2 regions of the Staphylococcus durrellii genome follow, and region 2 is predicted to be linked to the other one. Evidence: predicted binding sites of a transcription regulator. Region 2 holds the regulator's gene; the other holds the start of a gene.

Region 1 (6,904 bases), 860 kb from region 2:
TTAAAATTGGTATGGAACTGGGTTATATCAAAGCTCCACCAGAAACTTTCGTGGAAGCAAATAAAATTAATAGCATTCCTAAGCATGAATTGTTAATTTTATGTACAGGTTCTCAAGGTGAACCAATGGCTGCATTATCTCGTATAGCAAACGGTACACATAAACAAATTAAAATCATCCCTGAAGATACTGTAGTCTTTAGTTCATCGCCTATTCCAGGAAATACGAAAAGTATTAATCGAACTATTAACTCATTATATCGAGCTGGTGCAGAAGTTATCCACAATAAAGTATCAAACATTCATACTTCAGGTCATGGTTCTCAAGGTGACCAACAATTAATGTTACGTTTAATTAGACCAAAATACTTCTTACCGATTCACGGTGAATATCGTATGTTAAAAGCACACGGTCAATCTGGTATTGAGTGTGGCATTGATCCAGAGAATGTATTCATTTTCGATATTGGTGATGTTTTAGCATTAACACATGATTCAGCTCGTAAAGTTGGTCGAATTCCTTCAGGTAATGTACTGGTTGATGGTAGCGGTATTGGTGACATTGGTAACGTAGTCATTCGAGACCGTAAATTACTTTCTGAGGAAGGTTTAGTTATCGTAGTAGTTAGTATTGACTTCAAAACAAACAAGCTACTATCTGGACCAGATATTATTTCACGCGGATTCGTTTATATGCGTGAATCAGGCCAATTAATTTATGATGCTCAACGTAGAATTAAAACCGACGTTATTTCAAAACTAAATCAAAATAGTTCTATACAATGGCATCAAATTAAATCTTCAATCATTGAAACATTACAACCATACTTATATGAAAAAACAGCAAGAAAGCCAATGATTTTACCAGTAATTATGAAGGTAAATGAAGACGATAATGATGGTAGAGCTTCTACGAGTAAACCACAAAAAGAACGTAAGCCATCTAATACAAAGAAACCATCAAAAGATAACAAAGTGAAAGTATCAAAACAAAACAACGACACTGAACCAAAATAAGATTTGATCTGTATTCGTTTCAGTATAAAATAAAAAAAGCATTCCAATCTATTGTAGATTGGAATGCTTTTTTATAAAATCTAATACTACATGAAGAGCTAAGTCAATTATCTAACGACTTTCATTTCAAAACGATTTAAGTCATTATCGTGACCAATCATAATCAAAATATCACCTATTTCTATATTCTCATTAGGATCGGGTGAAACTAATATATTTCTCCCACGCTTAACAGCTATAATACTAATGCCAAATTGCGCTCTTATATCTAACTCAATAATCGTTTTACCCGCCATTTTTTCACTCGCTTTAATTTCAACAATTGAGTGTTCATCAGCTAATTCTAAGTAATCTAAAACGCTAGCACTCGCTACGTTATGGGCAATTCGACGCCCCATATCACGCTCAGGATGTACGACCGTATCGGCACCAATTTTATTTAAAATCTTCGCATGATAATCATTTTGTGCTTTCGCAGTTACTTTTTTAACACCTAGTTCTTTTAAGATAAGCGTCGTCAATGTACTAGATTGAATATTTTCACCGATTGCTACTATAACATGATCAAAGTTTCTAATACCTAAACTTTTCATTACTGCCTCGTCTGTTGTATCTGCTACAACGGCATGTGTAGCAATTTCACTATATTCATTCACACGTGCTTCATTGCTATCAATGGCCATAACATCCATATCTAAAGCATTTAACTCTCTAACAATACTTCCGCCAAACCGACCTAATCCTATAACCACATACTCTTTATCCATATGCGTCCTCCATTAAAAAGTAAAGGCGTGAAAAGGGGTAAATTGTTACACAATTTTCTATCCCTTCTCACCCTATTGTTAATATTGAGACTTTTTGCCTTCTACATATTCTTTATCGAAAACAAATAATTTCAATAATAATATTAACGATGGAATCAATAAAAGTAAACCACAAATAAATGAAATTGTTAATGCTATCGCCATATTATCATTTACTACTGCGTGTTTAAGTTGTACTTCCGGATATAAAATATATGGTAGTTTACTTGCACCATAACCGAAAAATGCAAAGCCCATTTGGAATATAACCATAACAAACGCCCAACCATGTGCTTTTTTCAACCAAGTTAATAGCATCGCAACTATAAAGCAAATAAGACTTAGTAAGAATAACCACCAATAGTTTATCACTGCAGACATAAAATGACTTTCATTTTGAATCCTTAATGATAAGAATACAAATAAAGAAATTGCAATCATTGGTGGGCCCCAGAATATGAACCAATATCTTAATAATTTATATGCCCTAGTATCTTTCGCTTTATCAGCATAAAATGTTAAAAATCCTGAAGATATATACAGTACCGATATGACTGCTAAAAATACTACTGCCCACGAAAATGGGCTGAGTAGTAATTCAGTCCAGTTTAAGTCAAAACTTGAACCATGTTTATCAATATAACCACCTTCTGAAATTGTCAAAGCAGTGGCTAATGATGCCGGAATAAATAAGCCAGTTAAACCATATAATATTAACCATGGTAATTTAGAATCTTGACCATAATTTTCGAATGCATAGAATGCACCTCTAATTGATAGTAGTACTAAAGCGATTGATGCTGGTACTAACAATACCGTACCAAAATATAATGCCGAGTCTGGAAAGAATCCAACCATACCTACGAAGAAGAATACAAAGAATACATTTGTAACTTCCCATACTGGATTCAAATATCTTGATATCAAATGATTTAATTTTTTATCTTGATTAGTAATTTTAGCATGTAGTGCAAAGAATCCTGCGCCAAAGTCAATTGATGCAATAATAATATAGCAGAATAAAAATAACCATAATACGATTATTCCAATATAAGAAAATATCATTACTGCTCACCTCTCTCATTATAAACTGCAGCAATTTCTTTATGGGCTGGTTTATTTTTAAACATTCTGATTAACACATACGTTGCCGTTACAATGAGTACAATGTAAAGCAAAGCAAACAGTATAGTAACGAATGTTAATCCCCCAGCTTGTGTTGCAGCTTCTTTAACTTTTAAATATCCTCTGACAATCCACGGTTGACGTCCCATTTCCGTTAAGAACCAACCAAATTCTATAGCTAACATAGCTCCTGGTCCTGTTAGCAATATAGCATAGAGCATCGGTTTCGCATGCATAAATCGTCTTAGCTTTTTAAACATAAGCGTTGCTACATAAGCTGCAGAAACGATGAAGCAAAATACGCCAAGCGATACCATCAAATCAAAGAAATAATGCACAATGAGCGGTGGTAAATCATCTTTTGGAAAATCGTTAAGACCTTTCACTTTAGTATTAACGTTATCATCTGCTAGAAAACTTAATATTCCAGGTATTTTGATTGCACCTGTGACTTTTTGAGTGTGTTCATCGAGTGTACCAAAGAATACTAAGTCTGCTTTAGAACTAGTATCAAAATGCCATTCATATGCAGCTAATTTTTCAGGTTGTTCCTGATGTAAAAATTTTGCTGATAAATCCCCAGCCAACATTGAACCTAAAGTAAAGACTAAACCTAAAATCATAGTAACTTTTAACGCCTTTTTATGATATTCTGCGTCTTTAGTCACTTTATTTTTCAGTAATTTAAAGGCTGCTATTGCAGCTAAAATAAATGCCATAGTCATTAATGCAGTGGCAACTACGTGAAATGATCGTACAAAAAATGATGCATTAAACATTGCAGCCCATGGTTCAACATTAACCATTCTGCCATCCTTCACTTGGAAACCTGCTGGCGTATTCATAAATGAGTTTACCGAAGTAATAAACAATGCTGAGAATGAACCACCTATAATCACTGGAATACTCAAAATTACATGTGTCCACTTACCTTTAAATCTATTCCAAGTATATAAATAAATACTTAAAAATATAGCTTCAAAGAAGAAAGCAAATGTTTCCATAAATAATGGTAATGCTATGACATGGCCTCCCATTTGCATAAATGTCGGCCAAAGCAGTGACAGTTGCAAACCGATAATTGTCCCTGTCACTACGCCAACTGCAACGGTAATCGTGTAGCCTTTAGACCATCGTTTCGCCAATGCGGTATAAGTTGGATCATTCTTTTTAATGCCTAAAAATTCTGCAATAGCAAACATGAAAGGCATACCTACACCAATAGTCGCAAAAATTATATGAACTGCTAGTGTCATTCCTGTGAGGAAACGCGCTATTTCTACTGAATCCATAAAATCACCTTTTTCCTGATTTTGTGACAAAAATCACAATATATTTTTATTATAACTCGCTGATTTCTTAGATGGAATTGTTATGGTTCAAAAGAAAATTGACAAATTAATGAAGTGTCACAGACAATTCACAAACTTGATTTATTATGCTGTTTCTCTTATATTATGAAATAGTATTTCACTTTGAAAGGATTTTGTTTTAATTGTCTAATATAATAATTTATTCACAAAATGATTGTCCACCCTGCACGTTCATAAAAAATTATTTAGCTGATAAGGATGTTGAATACACTGAAAAGAATATTTCTACAAACGCTACTTATCGTAACGAAATGATAGAATACGATGCTTTTGCTACGCCATTTATTCTTTTAAATGATGAACCGATGTATCAAATTGATATGGACAAAATTAATAATGAATTAAGTATTAAATAAAAAAGAAGTTTATTAAGTAATCATACTTAATAAACTTCTTTTTATTTGCTACTTGGCATACTGTTTTACTAATGTTTGTACTTCTTCTGAAGTGGCAGCATTAATTGCACGATTAGCCAATTCCTGCATTTCAGATTGACTTAATTCTTTAATTTGACGACGTGCCTTAAGAATTGAAGTAGCACTCATAGAAAATTCATCTAAACCTAAACCTAATAATAATGGAATAGCAATTTCATCTCCAGCCATTTCACCGCACATACCAGTCCATTTACCTTCTTTATGAGAAGCCTCGATTACTTGTTTAACTAAACGTAGAATCGCAGGGTTGTATGGTTGATATAAGTATGAAACACGTTCTGACATGCGATCTGCTGCCATTGTATATTGGATTAAATCATTAGTACCAATACTAAAGAAATCTACTTCTTTAGCAAAGACATCTGCTAAAGCGGCTGTTGAAGGGATTTCAACCATGATACCTAATTCAATATCATCTGAAACTTCAACACCTTCTTGTTTTAAGTTAGCTCTTTCTTCTTCTAATAATGCTTTAGCATCACGAAACTCTTGAATAGTTGCTACCATAGGGAACATAATATTCAATTTACCATATGCTGAAGCACGTAATAATGCACGCAATTGTGGTCTAAAAATGTCTGGTTGATCCAAACATAAGCGAATAGCTCTATAACCTAAGAAAGGATTCATTTCGTCAGGTAAATTTAAATACGGCAATTCTTTATCGCCGCCAACATCTAAAGTACGCACAACTACTCTTTTGCCTTCCATAGACTCTATTACTTCTTTATAAGCTTCAAATTGTTCGTCTTCAGTTGGTAATTGGTCTCTACCCATATATAAAAATTCAGTACGATATAAACCGATACCTTCAGCACCATTTTCTAATACACCTTTAATATCATTAGGCGTACCAATGTTTGCAGCTAGTTCTACATGGTGCCCATCTAACGTCATCGATTCATCATCACGTAACTTTTGTAAATCTTTTTTATCTTCAAAGAAACGTTCACGTTTATTTTGATATGCAATAACTTCATCCTCTGAAGGATTAACAATTACTTCGCCAGTTAGACCATCAACAACAATCATATCACCTTGCTGAACTTCGTCTGTTATTGATTTAGTACCCACAACAGCAGCAATTTCTAATGAACGACTCATAATTGCAGAATGAGATGTTCTACCACCAATATTAGTAACAAAACCTTGAACAAATTCTTTATTTAATTGAGCAGTATCTGAAGGTGTTAAATCATTACCGATTATAACAACGCTTTCATCAATCATACTAGGATTAGGTAATTCAACACCTAATAAGTTTGCTAAAATACGTTTTCTTACATCGCGAATATCAGCAGCACGTTCTTTCATGTATTCATTGTCCATGCCTTCAAATATTGAAATAAATTGATCTGTAACTTCAGTTAAAGCTGTAGGTGCATTAACTTGATCATTTTTAATTTTATCCTCGATTGGTTGAATTAACTCTGGATCATCCAATACTAATAAATGCGCATCAAAAATAGCTGCTTTGTCAGCACCTAAATTTGTTTCAGCATTATTTCTAATTTTAGTTAATTCAATTTTAGATGTATTGATAGCATTTTGAAATTTTTCTACTTCGGCTGTTGTATCAGCAGTTTTCTCATTTTCAAATGATAAGTCTGGCTCAACTAGTAAATAAGCCTTAGCTATTGCCACACCATCAGAAGCAGCAATCCCCTTAATATAATTAGTCATAATTATTCAGTTAATCCTTCTTTTGATAGTACATCTGTAATTGCTTCGATTGCTTCTGCTTCATCGCTACCATCTACATAAATTGTGATTTCAGCATCTTTACCGACACCTAAACTCATTACACCCATGATAGATTTTAAGTTAACCTTTTTGCTGTTATATTCTAATTGAATATCTGAATCAAATTTTGAAGCTGTTTGTACAAGCATTGTTGCTGGTCGTGCGTGAATGCCTGTTTCATCAATTATTACGTAAGATTTTTGTTCCATATGCGTAAATCTCCTTCATATAGTTAGAATTGTTAGTTTATTATAAAACTTAACATAGCTTTATACGCTTACATTACCAAAAAAATTAGATAAATTCAATTCGTTAAGCCCTAGATATGATAATAATCAACGATTATTTTGATATTTTTTGAAAGCGCTACGGTTTAAAATGTCTTTTATATTATTGAACGTATT
Region 2 (6,904 bases):
GGCAGCTAGTGCATGTTTTTCAGCGATTTTATCTAAGTAATACTGATAGTCTCCGATATATAAAGTGCCACCTGCACTATCTAGATCAAATATTTTATTAGCTAATTGAGTAATAAAGTAACGATCATGTGAGACGAAAATAATTGTACCATCAAAATCTTGTAAGGCTTGTTCTAACATTTCTTTCGAATCAATATCTAGGTGGTTAGTAGGTTCATCTAGGATTAAAACGTTATTGCGCTCTAACATTAATAACGCAAGTTGAAGCCTTGCTTTTTCGCCACCTGATAAATCGTTAATCATTTTCTTAACGTCTTCTTGTACAAATAAGAAGCGGCCCAGAACGGCCCTAATGTCTTTCTCGTTCATAGTAGGATATTGATCCCATACATAATCGAGAATCATTTTAGTAGATTTAAATTCGGCTTGCTTTTGATCATAGTAACCAATCTTCAAATTGGCCCCAGTTGTTATTTCTCCGGCTAATGCGTGTTGCTTTTCGGCGATTGTTTTAATAAGAGTTGATTTACCTATACCATTTGGACCAATAATTGCGATATGATCTCCCTTAGTTACTTCTAATGAAATAGGTTCAGTAATAGGTTCTTCATAACCAATTTCCAATTGTTTAATATGAAAAACATCATTACCAGTATTACGCTCAAAGTCAAAAGTGATATTCGCGCTTCGAGCATCAATTAGTGGTTTATCTATAGTTTGCATCTTTTCTAAAGTCTTTCGTCTACTTTTGGCCATACCCGAAGTAGAGGCTCTAGCAATATTTTTATCGACAAATGTTTCAAGTTTTTTAATCTCTGCTTTTTGTTTTTCGTATTCTTGCATTCGTTTTGCATAATATTTGTCACGTTGTTCGATAAATTGTGCATAGTTTCCTTGGTAATGTTGGACATCACCTAAAGCCACATCATAAATTTGATTAACAATTTTATCTAGAAAGTATCTGTCGTGACTGATAATAACAATAGCACCTTTAAAGTAGTTTAAATAACCCTCTAACCATTCTGTTGTTTCCATATCGAGATGGTTAGTAGGCTCATCTAATAGCAGTAAATCAGGTTCACTTAATAACATTTGAGCTAATGATAAACGCGTCTTTTGGCCACCACTAAAATCATTTATTGGACGGTCAAAATCTGCTTCATCAAAGTTCAAGCCATGTAATACAGTTTTAATTTTACTTTCGTATTGATAGCCCTCTAATTGTTCAAATTGATTTGATAGGCTTTCGTATTTTTCAAGATGCACTTTATATTTGTCACTATCAAAGTCATCTGCATGTTGCGCTAACCAATCAGTTTCTTGGTTCATTTGTTGGCCTAATTTTTTAATATGCTCAAAAGGTTTGGACATTTCTTGAATTACAGTAGAAGTTGTATTCAAGGTCATTTGCTGTGTTAAGTAACCTAACTTTAAATTTTTAATTTTTGAGATATGCCCGCCGTCATACCCCTCTACACCTGCAATGATTTTCATTAATGTAGATTTTCCGGCGCCATTTCTACCTACAATACCGATTCGCTCGCCAGTCTTAATTTCTACATTAACATCATTAAAAATATCTTCACCATCGAAAGATTTCGATATATCGTTTAGTTGTAATAATATCATGTTTTGTGCACCTCACTAATATGTCTATTTTACCTTATATAAGTGTTAGATAAAACTACGATTGTTTATTTTTATATTTTATTAATGTATAATATTATAGTAATTGCTTCCATTCATAGCTTTGTATATTTTCGTAATAATAGGGGGACTTAATTTTGGCGCATCAAAGTGATAAAATTCCTCGTGCTACATTAAAGCGTTTACCTTTATATTATAGATTTGTGAATACTTTAAAATCAAAAGGCATAGACAGAGTGAATTCTAAAACGATTAGCGAAGGACTAAATATAGATTCTGCAACTATTCGTCGAGATTTTTCATATTTTGGAGAACTAGGTAAAAAAGGATACGGATATAATATAGAAAGTCTGTTGAACTTTTTTAAACACGAAATAAATGAAAATAATGAAATTAAGATTGCCATTGTGGGCGTTGGTAATTTAGGTAAGGCATTGTTGAATTTTAATTTTTCTATTCACGATGAAATGACAATTACTGAGGCTTTTGATATTCGAGAGGATATTATAGGTGCTAAAGTTGGAAATGTTACGGTAAAACATTATAACGATATAGAAAACATTTTAAAAAAAGAAGAAATCGATGTCGTTATTCTTACAACTACTGAAAATGCGGCGCAACAAGTAACAGATCAACTCGTGCAATCTGGCGTAAAAGGTATTTTGAATTTTACACCAACTAGAGTTAATACCCCTTCAGATGTTCAAATACATCATATAGACTTAGGTATTGAATTACAATCATTACTATTTTTTATGCGTAATTATGGAGATAAATAAATTAAATATATTGAAGCTATCTTATGAGATTTTGTCTTTTAGACATTAAAAAAGGTAGCTTTTTTATTTGGTAATGATTTATCAATAATTTTTTCAACCTAATTTACCCATTCTAAAAAATTGATTACAATACTATTACAATTAAACAAATAGTCTTGAAAAGTACGATCAAATCTAATATTATTATTCTTATTAATTTAATCGGAAAAGAGGGATTTATTTGGTGTGGTTAGTATTTAGTGGTCTCATCGTAGGGGCTTTATTAGGCTTCGTTATGCAACGCACACGGTTTTGTTTAGCAGGTGGTTTCCGAGATATGTATATTCAAAAGAGTAATAAAATGTTTTATGCCTTATTAATAGCCATATCCATACAAAGTATTGGACTACTTATTTTGACTTCTACAGGCATCGTTAAAGTACCAACAGAATCATACCCTATAATAGGGACGGTTATTGGATCATTTATTTTTGGAGTTGGAATGATTTTATCTGGTGGATGTGCTACTGGTACATGGTATCGTGCCGGAGAAGGTTTAATAGGTAGTTGGATAGCTTTAGCTTTATATGCGTTCACTTCAGCAGTTACTAAATTTGGTTTATTACTACCTATATTGAATAAAATTAACAAACCAACAAATGTTAATGCTAGCATGTCACAAACAACCGGTATTCCAATGTGGGTTTGGGTTTTATTATTAGTTATTATTACACTGTTTTTCGTAGTGAAAACTTTACGTAAGCCAAAAGTTGCTGTGCCAACATTAAAACGTAAATTTACAGGTGTACGCTATTATTTATTTGAGAAGAAATATCATCCTTTCGTAGCAGCCATTTTAGTAGGTATTATTGCGTTGTTGGCTTGGCCAGTAAGTGAAACTACAGGTAGAATGGATGGACTTGGTATTACGACTCCTTCAGCTAATTTAGTACAATTTTTAGTCAGTGGAGATGTTAAATTATTAGACTGGGGCGTATTTTTAGTTTTAGGTATATTCCTTGGTTCATATATAGCAGCAAAAGGTGCAAGAGAATTTAAATGGAGATTACCGGACAAAAAGACAATTAGAAATAGTGTATTTGGAGGTACGTTCATGGGATTTGGTGCATCTGTAGCAGGAGGTTGTTCAATTGGTAATGGTTTAGTATCAACTGCGACAATGTCTTGGCAAGGATGGATAGCTCTAGCTTCAATGATTCTAGGTGCATGGTTTATGAGTTATTTTATCTTTATTAGGCCTATGAAAAAAGCTCAAAAGGCACAAGCGACCTCAGCAAAAAGTGCCAATATAAGTGGACAAACGCAAACAACATAATAAGGAGGAAATTAAATTATGGTACATGAATTAGGCACAGTAGGAATGGTTTGTCCGTTCCCATTAATAGAAGCTCAAAAGAAAATGGTAACCTTGGATAACGGAGACGAACTAAAAATTGATTTCGATTGTACTCAAGCAACTGAAGCAATACCAAATTGGGCTGCTGAACAAGGTTATCCAGTAACAAACTATGAACAATTAGATGATGCTTCTTGGACAATCACTATTCAAAAAGCATAAGCAATTGACCTGGTTATTTTTTATAACCAGGTTTTCTTTATATTCATGTGTTATAAGTGTAACCATGATGGTACACTATAAATTAAAAGTGTACATAATTGTCACTAATGTAAATGTAAAATTTTGTATAAATAGTATTCTAATCAGTTAATTATTATGAACAAATGGTTTTTAGACAACACCATTGTCTGATTGAATGATATTATATAACTTTACGGTATCTATATGTCTAATAAATATAAACAAGTCTAATAAAAGTACTATTTAACTTATAAATTTATATGAAGTAATTATTTTATCTTTAAATAACAAATGGCTTTAATGAAATAATAAATGATTTTAGTATGGGACGATTTTCGTTTGAATGATAAAATAAAGATAATTCTGTTTTGAGGAGGCAAACTTACCATGCGTGAGTGGACAAGAGACGAGCGCTATCAACATTTTGAGGAAGTCCCTCAAGATAAGTTAGAAGCATTAAAAGCTCAAGTAAAACAATCTAGCTATAGACAAACTTTTCATATCCAACCAGAATCTGGATTGCTTAATGATCCTAATGGTTTGATTTATTTTAATGGAGAATATCATATCTCACATCAATGGTTTCCTTTAGGGGCCGTTCATGGTTTGAAATATTGGTACAATTATACAAGCAAAGATTTAGTTCATTTTGAACCACATGGACCAATATTAAAACCTGACACTAAAAATGACAGCCACGGTGTATATAGTGGAAGTGCTTTTGAATATGATAATCACTTATACTATATGTATACAGGTAATGCTCGTGATGAAGCGTGGCAAAGACATGCTAGCCAATTGATTGCTAAAGTTAATCAAGATAACTCATTAAGCAAGTTTCCCAAACCTGTAATTGCTCAACCTCCTGAAGGTTATACGCAGCATTTTAGAGACCCAAAAGTCTTTAAAAGAGGAGAAGATTATTACGCCATCATAGGTGCCCAAAATATCCAGCAAAGTGGTAGGGTCGTACTCTATCGTTCAACTGATATCGTGCACTGGCAGTTTATGGGTGAATTAGAAACGAAATTGACTGAATTTGGTTATATGTGGGAGTGCCCAGATTATTTTAATTTAGATGGTTTTGACATACTGATGTTTTGTCCTCAAGGTATTGAGCCAGACGGACATAAATTCAACAATATTTATCAAGCGGGATACATAATTGGTCAGTTAGATGTTGAAAATTTAACTATGAACCATGCTGATTTCAATGAATTAGATAATGGTTTTGATTTTTATGCGCCACAAAGTTTTATCGACGAAAATGGCCAACGCATCTTAATAGGCTGGATGGGCTTGCCGGATATTAATTATCCTACAGATATTGAAGAGTGGGCACATTGTCTAACAATTCCAAGAATACTATCAATAGAAAACGGTAAATTAAAACAACGACCTATTAAAACATTAAAGCAATTACGCTCTAATGAAGAAACAGCATTAGGCTACGCTAATAAATATACGCGACAGCTTCATCCTTATGAAGGAAGACAATATGAACTTATTATTGATGTGTTAGAAAATGAAGCGACAGAAATATATTTTGAATTGCGTAGTTCACGTCAACAATCTACGTTAATAAAATATAATACAAGAGAACAGATGATAACACTTGATAGAAGTGAAAGTGGTCCATTACCTTCTCCCGTAGAGGGGACTTCTAGAAGTACTATATTAGATACACAACTTTCTCAATTACAAATTTTTATTGATACTTCTAGTATAGAAATTTTTTGTAACAATGGCGAACGTGTATTAACTGCAAGAATTTTCCCGGATAATGAAGCAACAGGTATAAAGACTTCTACTGAGTCAGGTCAAGCTTACTTGAAATTTACTAAATACGAATTGAAAGAGGGTTAATTATGCGTAAATTATATGCCATTGGTGAAGCTTTAATCGATTTTATTCCTAACACTACAGATTCTAAATTAAAAGATGTAGAGACATTTTCTAGACAAGTTGGTGGGGCACCATGTAACGTGGCTAGTACGGTTCAAAAATTAGGTGGCCAAGCAGAAATGATAACTCAATTAGGAGAAGATGCTTTCGGAGATATCATAGTCGAAACACTGGATAATTTAGGTGTTGGTACTTCTTATATTAAACGCACAAATGTAGCAAATACTGCATTAGCTTTTGTCAGTCTAACAAAGTCAGGAGAAAGAGATTTTTCATTTTATCGTAAACCCTCTGCCGATATGTTATATGATCGTGACAATATTAAAGATTTACCGATAAATGAAAATGATATTTTACATTTTTGTTCAGTAGATTTAGTTGATAGTGAAATGAAAGAAGCGCATAAAGCAATTATTGATAAATTTAAGCAACAAAAAGGGATAATTTGTTTTGATCCAAATGTAAGATTACCTTTATGGGAAAGTGAAGAGGCATGCAAGGCTGCGATAAGAGAGTTTATTCCACATGCTAATATTATTAAAATTTCTGATGAGGAGTTATCTTTCATTACTGATATTAATAATGATGAAGAAGCGATAGCGTGTTTATTTCAAAACGATGTAGAAGTTGTAATTTATACTAAAGGTTCCGCCGGTTCGGAAATATACTTTAAGGATGGCACTAAAATTAGTCATGAAGGATTTAAAGTACAAGCAGTTGATACTACAGGCGCAGGAGATGCATTTATAGGTGCAATGTTAAGCAAAATATTGAACTTTGAGACTTTAAATTTAACTCAGGAATTGAAACATCAAGGTGAAGATATATTAGCATTTAGTAATTTTGTTGCAGCAAAAGTAACGACAAATTATGGTGCTATCGGTAGTATTCCAACCTTAGCGGAAATTAATAATAGTGAAGCGTTATAGTAAATAAAAAATCTTGTTTTCAACAGATGAAAACAAGATTTTTTATGTAAATTCAAGTGTTTTTA

The links. The regulator Rex, encoded in region 2, represses fermentation and respiration genes when NADH is low (regulators of the CRP and FNR family bind a similar motif). The targets are predictions, from matches to a motif close to TTGTGAAATATTTCACAA.
Region 1: ISP02_RS08195 (cytochrome ubiquinol oxidase subunit I) is a predicted target of Rex. The motif match lies at 4,261-4,278, and genes of this name have one in related genera.

What each region holds. Positions count from the first base shown of each region.
Region 1 covers NZ_JADIIO010000001.1:1,703,049-1,709,952, forward strand. The annotation lists gene rnjA (ribonuclease J1) at 1-1,016, shown strand, start outside; gene ISP02_RS08185 (potassium channel family protein) at 1,124-1,783, opposite strand; gene ISP02_RS08190 (cytochrome d ubiquinol oxidase subunit II) at 1,862-2,887, opposite strand; gene ISP02_RS08195 (cytochrome ubiquinol oxidase subunit I) at 2,887-4,239, opposite strand; gene ISP02_RS08200 (glutaredoxin family protein) at 4,443-4,676, shown strand; gene ptsP (phosphoenolpyruvate--protein phosphotransferase) at 4,725-6,440, opposite strand; gene ISP02_RS08210 (phosphocarrier protein HPr) at 6,443-6,709, opposite strand; gene ISP02_RS08215 (DUF697 domain-containing protein) at 6,886-6,904, opposite strand, start outside.
Region 2 covers NZ_JADIIO010000001.1:843,049-849,952, forward strand. The annotation lists gene ISP02_RS03965 (ABC-F family ATP-binding cassette domain-containing protein) at 1-1,629, opposite strand, end outside; gene ISP02_RS03970 (redox-sensing transcriptional repressor Rex) at 1,785-2,426, shown strand; gene ISP02_RS03975 (YeeE/YedE family protein) at 2,647-3,741, shown strand; gene ISP02_RS03980 (sulfurtransferase TusA family protein) at 3,760-3,984, shown strand; gene ISP02_RS03985 (sucrose-6-phosphate hydrolase) at 4,393-5,871, shown strand; gene ISP02_RS03990 (carbohydrate kinase family protein) at 5,874-6,839, shown strand; gene agrA (quorum-sensing response regulator AgrA) at 6,892-6,904, opposite strand, start outside.